3 regions of the Pseudobacteroides sp. genome follow, and region 3 is predicted to be linked to each of the others. Evidence: predicted binding sites of a transcription regulator. Region 3 holds the regulator's gene; each other region holds the start of a gene.

Region 1 (3,295 bases), on a different contig from region 3:
TTTGGCAATTCTTCTCATTAGATTTTCAGAATAGAAGCCATCTATCATGGCAATCTGTTTAAATAGAGGGTTAACCTCCAAAAGTTCATCATTGTCCATTACATTTCTGATGTATGATATTGCAAATAGCGGCTCTATACCGCTTGAAACGCCGGCAATAATACTCAAAGTTCCGGTAGGTGCTATTGTTGTTGTGGTAGCATTTCTAAGTCTCATTCCCTTTTCATTATATATACTTTTATCGAAATAAGGGAAAACACCTTTCTTTTCTGCCAGCTCCATTGATGCCTTTTTTGATTCATCCTGTATGAAGGACATTACCCTTTCAGCCAAGGTACAAGCTTTTTGTGAGTTGTACGGAATATTGAGCTTGCAAAGAAGATCAGCCCACCCCATAACCCCAAGTCCTATTTTCCTTGTGCCCCTTGTCATTTCATCTATTTCAGGCAGCGGATACTTATTTACATCAATAACATTATCCAAAAAATGCACTGCTTTCCTTACAGTTTTTCCAAGCTTTTCAAAATCCACTTCCGCTTTGGCTCCAGAATTTTTAATCATGTGACTTAGATTAATGGATCCCAGATTGCAGGCTTCGTATGGAAGAAGCGGCTGTTCTCCGCATGGGTTGGTGCTTTCAATATTACCTAGCTGGGGAGTCACATTATCCTTATTTAATCGATCGATAAACACAATTCCAGGCTCGCCGTTTGTCCACGACATGTCTACCATAAGATCAAAAACTGCTCTTGCATTTTGTCTTCCAACGGGCAAATTGCTGTGCGGATCAATCAGATCATAGTCTCTGCCTTCCTCAACAGCCTTCATAAATTCTTCAGTAATAGCAACGCTTATATTAAAATTGGTTATATCTGCATTATCCCTTTTTGACGTTATGAAGTCCAAAATATCAGGATGGTCAACTCTTAATATGCCCATGTTGGCCCCTCTTCTGGTTCCTCCCTGTTTAACGGCCTCGGTTGCCGCATTAAACACCTTCATGAAACTCACCGGCCCACTGGCAACCCCACCAGTCGTATTAACCGAAGCACCCTTTGGCCTGAGCCTTGAAAAACTAAAACCAGTGCCGCCTCCGCTTTTATGTATGAGTGCAGCATTTTTTATACTTTCAAAAATGCCTTCCATTGTATCTTCAATAGGTAAAACAAAACAAGCACTTAACTGCCCAAGAGGTCTTCCCGCATTCATCAATGTTGGTGAATTCGGTAGAAACTCAAGATTTGCCATCAGTTCATAAAATTCCTGTTCAATACTCTGCAGTTCATCCGGCGAAGCATAGGGCACATCAGCCTGAGCTACAGCCTTTGCTACACGTCTGAACATTGCATCAGGGTTTTCCATTACCTTGCCATTCTCATCTCTAATGAGATAACGCTTTTCAAGAACTTTGATGGCATTGTCAGTTAAATTCATAGTATTACCTCCTATTTAATCACAATATTTTGTATAGGGTTTTATCCCTAGCACACTATATTGTATCACTTATAATATTCAAGTCAATATAATTTGACCAAATTTTGTTTACAAAATTTCTTGTTTTTCTGTTTACATTTTTATATTTTTGGGTACGGTGCATACACCATAATTTCTCATAGCACATACAAAAACTGGAACCATCTAAAAAGACAGTTCCAGCTCATGAGTGCTAATTCCCATTATATTATATTACAGATCATTTTATATAAACCGTAAAAGATCTTACGTTTTTTATATGGAATTTATTATTTAATAATCAATAAGTCATACCGAACTTCAAACCAATCATAATAGCATCAGACATGTTTATAGCATTGTCTTTATTCAAATCACATTTTGCATTATATCCACTTTCTCCAATGACTTTTCCAAAGCTTTGAGCCAACATGATAACATCAGACATATTAACTGTCCTGTCCTGATTGACATCTTCAACCCACCCTGATGCTGTGTTTGTTGGGCTTGCTTTAGTTGGTGTCGGAGATGCTTTTGTAGGTGTAGGTGTTGGGGATGAAACAGCGGTGAACACTGAACAAATCTTTGATGTATTCTTCATACCATTTGTACCGTTTATAATTGTATTACCCCAGTCATTAAGGCTTGTGCCTGCCCAGTCCTTACACATATCAAGGTATTCAACTCCTCCGCCGTTACCCTTCCAGGACCATGCCAGCCAACCTACATTTTTCTGCTGGCAGTAGCTCATGATTGTAGCTTCATCTACATCTCCATCTGAGTGGTTCCATCCAAATTCTCCGATAATCAGGCAGAGGTTCTGGTTGATTACTCCGTCAATATTGGTTCTAATAGTATTGGCATCCTTACCTGCTGTTCCGTACATGTGTATTGCAAACATAGTGTTTTTAAGTGGGTCCGAATCAAACACGCCTTTACCGCCGTCTTTTATCGACTGTCCATATTGTCCCCAGCCGCCGGCATCACATAATATTGTATGCTTAAGTCCCGCATTTCTTATGATGGGTATTGCAGCTTTATAGCCTGTTGCCCAGTTTGCACTGTTCCAGTCTCCCATCCACTCGTTGGCAATATTGATTATTACCGTATTTTCTTTACCTATCAATGCATCCTTTATTTTTGCAAAATAGTTTGCCGCAGCAAGTAGTGCGGATTGTTCATTTTTACCTGTTGCATCATGCACTTCCAATACTGCTATCAATTTGTTCTGCTCGCATAATGTTATCAGGTTCTTTACGGATTCGGCAGAATCTTCTGTCCATTGTACTCCATTGGAAAGAACTATTCTTACTGTATTGGCCCCAGCTTTAGCTATTGCCGGAATAGCGACAGCCGAATCATTCTTATACCATGTATGGGAATGATTTACTCCCCTCATGATAAACTCATTGCCGTTTGCATCTAAAAGCTTTGTACCTGATACCGAAAAACCTTTTACGGGACTCGCTGCATTAGATGTAAATACATACATAGTACTCACCAACATTACTACTATACAAATCAGTGAAATAAGCTTTTTCCTCATAATTTTGCCCCCTATTTTTTTAATCTCTCTGGAATAGAAATACAAATGTATTCTTATTAAGTTAACGTTAAACCAATAGACAAAAAAAGTAACCTTACAAAAAACCCAATATTAAATTAATTTCTTCGCACCTCCATCTGAATGATTCTTTTAAGATTCATTAGTAATAAGACAAAATGATTTTTACCCCCCTCCATAGAAATTTATTTACGTATATCAAGATAAAATTCCCTAATTATAGTTTACTATAATTTCATAGCAACTACATAGTATTTTTTTAAGATTTTTTAAAGTCAT
Region 2 (3,295 bases), on a different contig from region 3:
CGGGATATGAAAGCTGTTTGTATAATAATCTCTATCTGTTACACCTTCGATAACTCCATAGAAATTCCTGTCATACTTAACAAACCTTCCTGCTGTACCCTCTGCAGGAGTAGCAATAAGGGTAAAATTCATTTTATAATGTGCACTTGCTTCATCCATCTTCCTTCTCATGAAGCCTACAATTTCCAAACCTAAGTTCTGTGCCTCCTGAGATTCACCATGATGCTTGCCTATCAGTGCCTTAAGACATTCAGCAAGTCCGATAAATCCCATTGTCAAAGTACCGTGCTTTAATACCTCTCCAATCTCGTCATCCCAGCCCAGCTTATCGGAGTCTATCCATATGCCTTGCCCCATGAGGAACGGAAAGTTTTTGACCTTTTTCCTTGCCTGAATATTATAACGCTCAATAAGTTGATCAATAACAAGCTTTATTTTTCTTTCAAGCTCATCAAAGAAAATATTTACATTTTTATTACTTCTAAGTGCTATTCTTGGGAGATTTACAGTTGTAAAGCTGAGATTCCCTCTTCCATAAATGACTTCTCTTTCAGCATCATGAACATTTCCAATAACCCTTGTACGGCAGCCCATATAAGCAATCTCAGTTTCAGGATGACCTTGCTTATAGTATTTAAGGTTAAATGGTGCATCAAGGAAAGAAAAGTTTGGAAAAAGCCTCTTTGCACTTACCCTGCATGCAAGCTTGAACAAATCGTAGTTAGGGTCTTCAGGGTTATAGTTAACTCCTTCCTTAACCTTGAAAATATGTATAGGGAATATTGGGGTTTCTCCATTCCCTAGGCCTGCCTCTGTAGCAAGCAAAAGATTTTTTATTACAAGCCTTCCTTCAGGCGAAGTATCCATGCCGTAGTTTATGGAGCTAAAAGGAATCTGTGCTCCAGCTCTGCTGTGCATTGTATTTAGATTATGTACAAAGGCTTCCATTGCCTGATATGTTCTTCTGTCTGTTTCGGATTCCGCCATTTTAACGGCAAACTTCTGGCACTTACGGGCTATATCTGTATCTTTAACAAGCTCTATCAATAATTCCTCTTCATACTTGCCATAAAGATCCCCACGCCCTAATGTAGGGTTTAGCCCATGATTTTCCTTTATTTTATCAACTATAAGCTTTACCTTCTCATCCGCATCGGTAATATCGGCCAATAGATTCAACGCCTTAACCAGATTCTCCTTGTACAGCCGTATAAACGTTTTGCCAACACCCGGTGCCATGCCGTAATCAAAGGTAGGTATGCTCTGTCCACCATGCTGGTCATTCTGATTTGATTGTATAGCTATGCAAGCCAGTGCTGAATAACTATGTATATCATTTGGTTCCCTCAAATGTCCATGTCCCGTACTGAAACCTCCTTTGAAAAGAGAGGTTATATCAATCTGGCAGCATGTTGTTGTAAGAGTAAGGAAGTCCATGTCATGAATATGTATATCTCCTTCTTTATGGGCCTTGGCATGCTCCGGCTTTAAAACACGCATCTCATAGAACTGCTTTGCTCCTTCAGAGCCATACTTAAGCATTGTGCCCATTGCAGTATCGCCATCAATGTTTGCGTTCTCACGCTTCATGTCGTTGTCCTTGGCTTCCTTAAAGGTTAATTCTTCATAAACCTTCATAAGCCTTGTATTCATTTCTCTTATTCTTGTCCGTTCAGCCCTGTATAATATGAATTCCTTTGAAGTGCGTACATGGCCTGTTTCCATTAGAATTATTTCAACTGCATCCTGTATCTCCTCAACTGTAGGAGTAAGCTTTCCTTGCGAGTTTTCAATATATTCTGCAACCCTTATTGCCAAAGCCATTGCAGAATCATAGTCCTTGCCTCCGGTTGCTGTAGCAGCCTTGAAAATAGCATTCGCTATTTTTTCAATATTAAACGGTACTTCTCTTCCGTCACGCTTTTTGATTTTACTTATCATACCTGTCCGTATCCTCCCCATATATGTACATACCTTCATAAGACACAATAAAAGCCTCCGTTAGCCGAAGAGCTTTTATTATTAAACCTGTATTTATAACGTTTGTTTTGTGCAATATTTAGTGACTTAATATTATCACATACAATATATTGTGTCAATCCGATATTTTAATATGGTTTTTTGGGACTAAATTTTATGGTATCCTTTATCTCCATATGGCTGAAGCTTTTCCAGCCATTTTTTCTCCAGTTTTTTTAGTTCATCCTTCATATCAAAAAAACCTTCCTCCGGCTGTTCCAATACTTCAAGCACCTCAAATACAAAAGCCTCATTTCCGTATTTTGTCCATTCCTCCTGAAGGAGCTTGTTCCTGTATCCTCCTGTATTAAGCTCTATCTGCCTGCCATTTATAGTTTTAAGATTGGGAGTGGCAACTAATAATATCTTATTGTTTATAGTATTTCTTATCTGGTAAACTCCCGCTTCTGTTTTCAGTTCCTTAAACTGATTTTTCAGTTCCTTCCTGCGGTCCAAATCCAACACCTCCCTGCCGCTATCATATTTCCTTATCCAATACTGGCTGCCGTCCTGCTTTCTGTCCATAAATCCATATTCTATAAGGTATCGTCTTAAAGTAACAAAATCCTCAGATGCCCCTTTCAAAATTTCATTGACCTCTTTTTCGCTGTACACATTCTCTTTATCAAACCTGGCTGCTAATTGTTCCAACACAACAATCCTGCTTTTTTCTTTCATGTCAAAGGTCTTTAGAGGGCCATCAATTCCTTCTGGGAAATACTTTTCAATTATTTTATCCTTTTCTTGTTGTGTTGCAATATGTCTTCCACTTCCAGCCTTAGGGGCAGTCTGACGTTTTACGTTATTGTAAGTCTTACTTGAACCTTCCTTTAAAAGCTCCATCAGCACAAGAAATATTTTAGCCTGACGCTCCTTCTCTCTAAGCACAAACCTATGATTTCTTATAGTTGAACTGCTACCGATGCCCATTTCATTCTTTACTTCTTCATCTCCCATACCTTGATAAAAAAGCTTTAAAAGTTTGCTTTGGTGAGGTGAAAGTCCGTTTAAAGACTTATCAAGATCTATTAAATATTCAAACACGCTTCCATGTGAACTTTCTATGTGAAGCTTCATGTATTTTTCAGCTTCATAAAATATATTTCCTTTTGAATAGACAAGTCCTTTCTCTATGGATTCACCACAAATCAGGCACACATATTTATCACTCTCGTCTGCATATCCTCTTTTGATGTCGGACAACGGAGAATTAAACAACCTTTCATTTTCATTCATTATATCAACACCTTTGCATTTTGTTTGTTGTCATATAGAT
Region 3 (3,295 bases):
CTCTCAGGCAATAATGATATTGACAAAATATTAGCTGCCGGGAGGTTATTCTATGCTTATAAATAAAGTAGAGATTTGTGGAGTAAATACGTCTAAATTACCAGTTTTATCTAACGAACAGAAAAAAGTTTTATTTGAAAGAATGCACAAAGGGGACACCACGGCACGAGAGGAATTTATTAAGGGTAATCTTAGGCTAGTTTTAAGCGTAATACAAAGGTTTAATAATAGAGGAGAATATGTTGATGATTTGTTTCAAGTAGGATGCATAGGCCTTATAAAAGCTATAGACAATTTTGATGTTTCTCAGAATGTAAAGTTTTCTACTTATGCTGTACCTATGATCATAGGTGAAATCAGGAGATATCTAAGGGATAACAATTCCATTCGCGTAAGCAGGTCCTTAAGGGATATTGCCTATAGAGCACTGCAGGTAAAGGAAAGGATGACTAACAACAACTCTAAGGAGCCTACAGTGGATCAGATAGCCATGGAGTTGCAAATTCCCAAGGAAGATGTGGTGTTTGCATTAGATGCCATTCAGGATCCTATCTCGCTTTTTGAATCCGTTTACCATGATGGCGGTGATGCAATCTATGTTATGGACCAGGTGAAGGATGAAAAGAATCAGGATGAAAACTGGCTTGAGGAAATAGCTTTGAAGGAAGCGATGAGGAGGCTTGGAGAAAGAGAAAAGCATATCTTGAATCTGAGGTTTTTTGAAGGGAAAACTCAGATGGAGGTTGCTGAAGAAATCGGGATTTCACAGGCACAGGTTTCGAGACTTGAAAAAACAGCCCTGATGCACATGAAAAAATATATTTAAGATGCCTGATTTTTGCTAAAAAAATAAAATAAATTCCAAATATCTTTATAATTTTTTTTTACTATGATAGAATTTAAAATAAAAATACGCTGGTATATAGAAGTTCATCTAGTGTTTTAGTTAGGGAGGGGATTTTGTGAGGTGCCCGTTTTGCGGCTTTATAGAGGACAAGGTAATTGACTCAAGGCCTACTGATGAAAATACTGCCATCAGGAGAAGGAGGGAGTGTTCCAATTGCACTCGGAGGTTTACAACTTATGAGAAGGTTGAAAGTCTGCCTATTATGGTAGTGAAGAAAGACAAAACCTGTCAGATATTTGACAGGCAAAAGTTAATGAATGGGCTTATGAGGGCCTGTGAAAAAAGACCGGTATCAGTAGAAGATTTGGAAAAGCTTGTTAATGGTATTGAAAGCCAGGTTTGCAATTCTCTAAAGAGGGAAGTAACATCCAATGAATTGGGTGAAATGGTTATTTTAAAACTGAAAGAGCTGGATGAAGTTGCTTATGTACGATTTGCATCGGTTTACAGGCAGTTTAAGGATATAAACACCTTTATGGATGAGCTCAGGAAGATAATCAGAGACAAATAAAACCTCTTATAAGTGGAGTTGATAATGATGAATGAGGTATTGCAAAAGAATCTCAAGCTTTTGGAAAGACACCAGCCCAGTGTATTTAAAAAACTGGAGCTGTATATCAATAATCGTTATGTGCCGCAAAATAATATAATTGAAAAAATAGTGGTAGCCAAACAGGATGACATTATTATAAATATGCTTGTCAAAATCGGCGGAGAGGATTTTATACTTTGTGACCATGAAGACCCGATAAGTGAGGCCTACAGGTGGATAGACAAGTACATCGACCCTACTAATAAAGCAGACATAGTTTTCGGAACAGGATTCGGCTATCATCTTGAGGTACTGTTGACCGGGTTTAAAAACAAAAAGGTAATAATAGTTGAGCCTGACATAAACTTGTTCTATCACATCATTAGCATAAGAAACCTTGAACTCATAATTAAAAAGTCGGAAATTTTTCTTGATGAACCTATCGAAAGCATTCTGGAAAGAATAAACCTGCTTTTGTGGGATACCGAACAGGGAGGAATTCAGTGTGAGCCCTTTGAAGTTTATGGGTTTATGTTTGAAAGCTTGTGGGATGAGCTAAGAAGTAAATTTATTAAACAAGCGGAAAACTTCAATGTAGATTTTTCTACCAAGAGGGTATTTGGGGAGCTGTGGACAGCCAACAGCTTGTCCAATTCATTAAAAATCAAGGAAGCTTCCAATTTTCAAGGGCTTATCGGTAGGTTTCATGGAGTGCCGGGGGTACTGGTATCAGCAGGACCTTCACTTAGAAAGAACATTCACCTACTTAAGGAAATTAAAAATAATGCCGTAATAATGGCAGCAGGCAGTGCCATTAGAATCTTAGAGGAGTACGACATAACTCCTCATTTTATGGTGGGGATAGATGCAAGTGAGGCTGAGGCTGAGCTGCACAGGAAAGTTAGAAGCAAAGACATTTACTTTATATATACCAATCAGATCGCAACAGGTTCTGTAGAAAGCTATGAAGGACCTAAGTTTCTTATGAATTATCCAGTTGATAATTTTACATCAGAGTTTTTAAAATTTTCCAACATAAAGAGTGAATATATTTTAAGCGGACCGTCAGTAGCCAACTCATGCGGGGATTTGCTTTTTAAGATGGGCTGTAATCCTATTATTATAGTGGGGCAGGACCTTGCACTTACAGGAAAGGCTGTAAATGATAACCAAAGTATTGATTCCAACCTGGTATTGGAGAAAGATATTTTTGGACAGCCTATTTATACAAATATAGTGTTTTTATCAATGAGAAACTGGTTTGAAAGCTATTTTGATAAGATTAAGGACAGGGTTGAGCTATATAATGCTACTGAAGGTGGACTAAACATTGAAAACGTAAACAACTTCAGACTTGACGAATTGATTCCGATTATAAGGTCTACAGAGAGGGATATTGACGGACTTATCGCAAACATACACAGACAGAGCAGGTTTTCTTATGATGTGGATAAAAAGCTTGATGAATTTAAAAAAGGACTTATAACAGAAATGAATAAATTTGAAAGGCTGTTTGATGAGCAGGAAGGTATAGTGGATTCAATAGCTAAAGATATTTATCATCCATCCAAAAATAAAAACCTTTTTAACAAAATGGCTAAAAGGGTCTCAGAAATTACAGATATGCTCATAGAGTCAGCATATTATAATATTCTTTTGAAAAATCTTGTGGATATTGATTTTTATTTGATCAAGCTTGAAGTTGACAGAGCAACAAAAGAATTCAATGACTATGACAAATTAAAACAAATATTTACAACAGCTATGAAACGTCAGATTATACTTGTTAAGGATAAAACCAAAAATATAAGAAGTTATGTAAAACATAGTTAACGCAATTATTAAACATAACAAAA

Evidence for each region. Region 3 encodes NrdR, which represses ribonucleotide reductase genes. Its sites were predicted from a motif close to CACNANATNTNGTG; they were not measured.
Region 1: the regulator NrdR is predicted to act here: its motif matches at 1,455-1,468, upstream of VIO64_RS07180 (vitamin B12-dependent ribonucleotide reductase).
Region 2: the regulator NrdR is predicted to act here: its motif matches at 2,082-2,095, upstream of VIO64_RS19990 (anaerobic ribonucleoside triphosphate reductase).

The regions. Positions count from the first base shown of each region.
Region 1 is NZ_DATCTU010000041.1:6,762-10,056, forward strand. Features, by position in the region: gene VIO64_RS07180 (vitamin B12-dependent ribonucleotide reductase) at 1-1,434, opposite strand, end outside; gene VIO64_RS07185 (cellulase family glycosylhydrolase) at 1,754-2,998, opposite strand.
Region 2 is NZ_DATCTU010000121.1:18,055-21,349, forward strand. Features, by position in the region: gene VIO64_RS19990 (anaerobic ribonucleoside triphosphate reductase) at 1-1,941, opposite strand, end outside; gene VIO64_RS19995 (DUF2087 domain-containing protein) at 2,128-3,255, opposite strand.
Region 3 is NZ_DATCTU010000045.1:4,487-7,781, forward strand. Features, by position in the region: gene sigG (RNA polymerase sporulation sigma factor SigG) at 53-826, shown strand; gene nrdR (transcriptional regulator NrdR) at 963-1,418, shown strand; gene VIO64_RS07895 (6-hydroxymethylpterin diphosphokinase MptE-like protein) at 1,443-3,272, shown strand.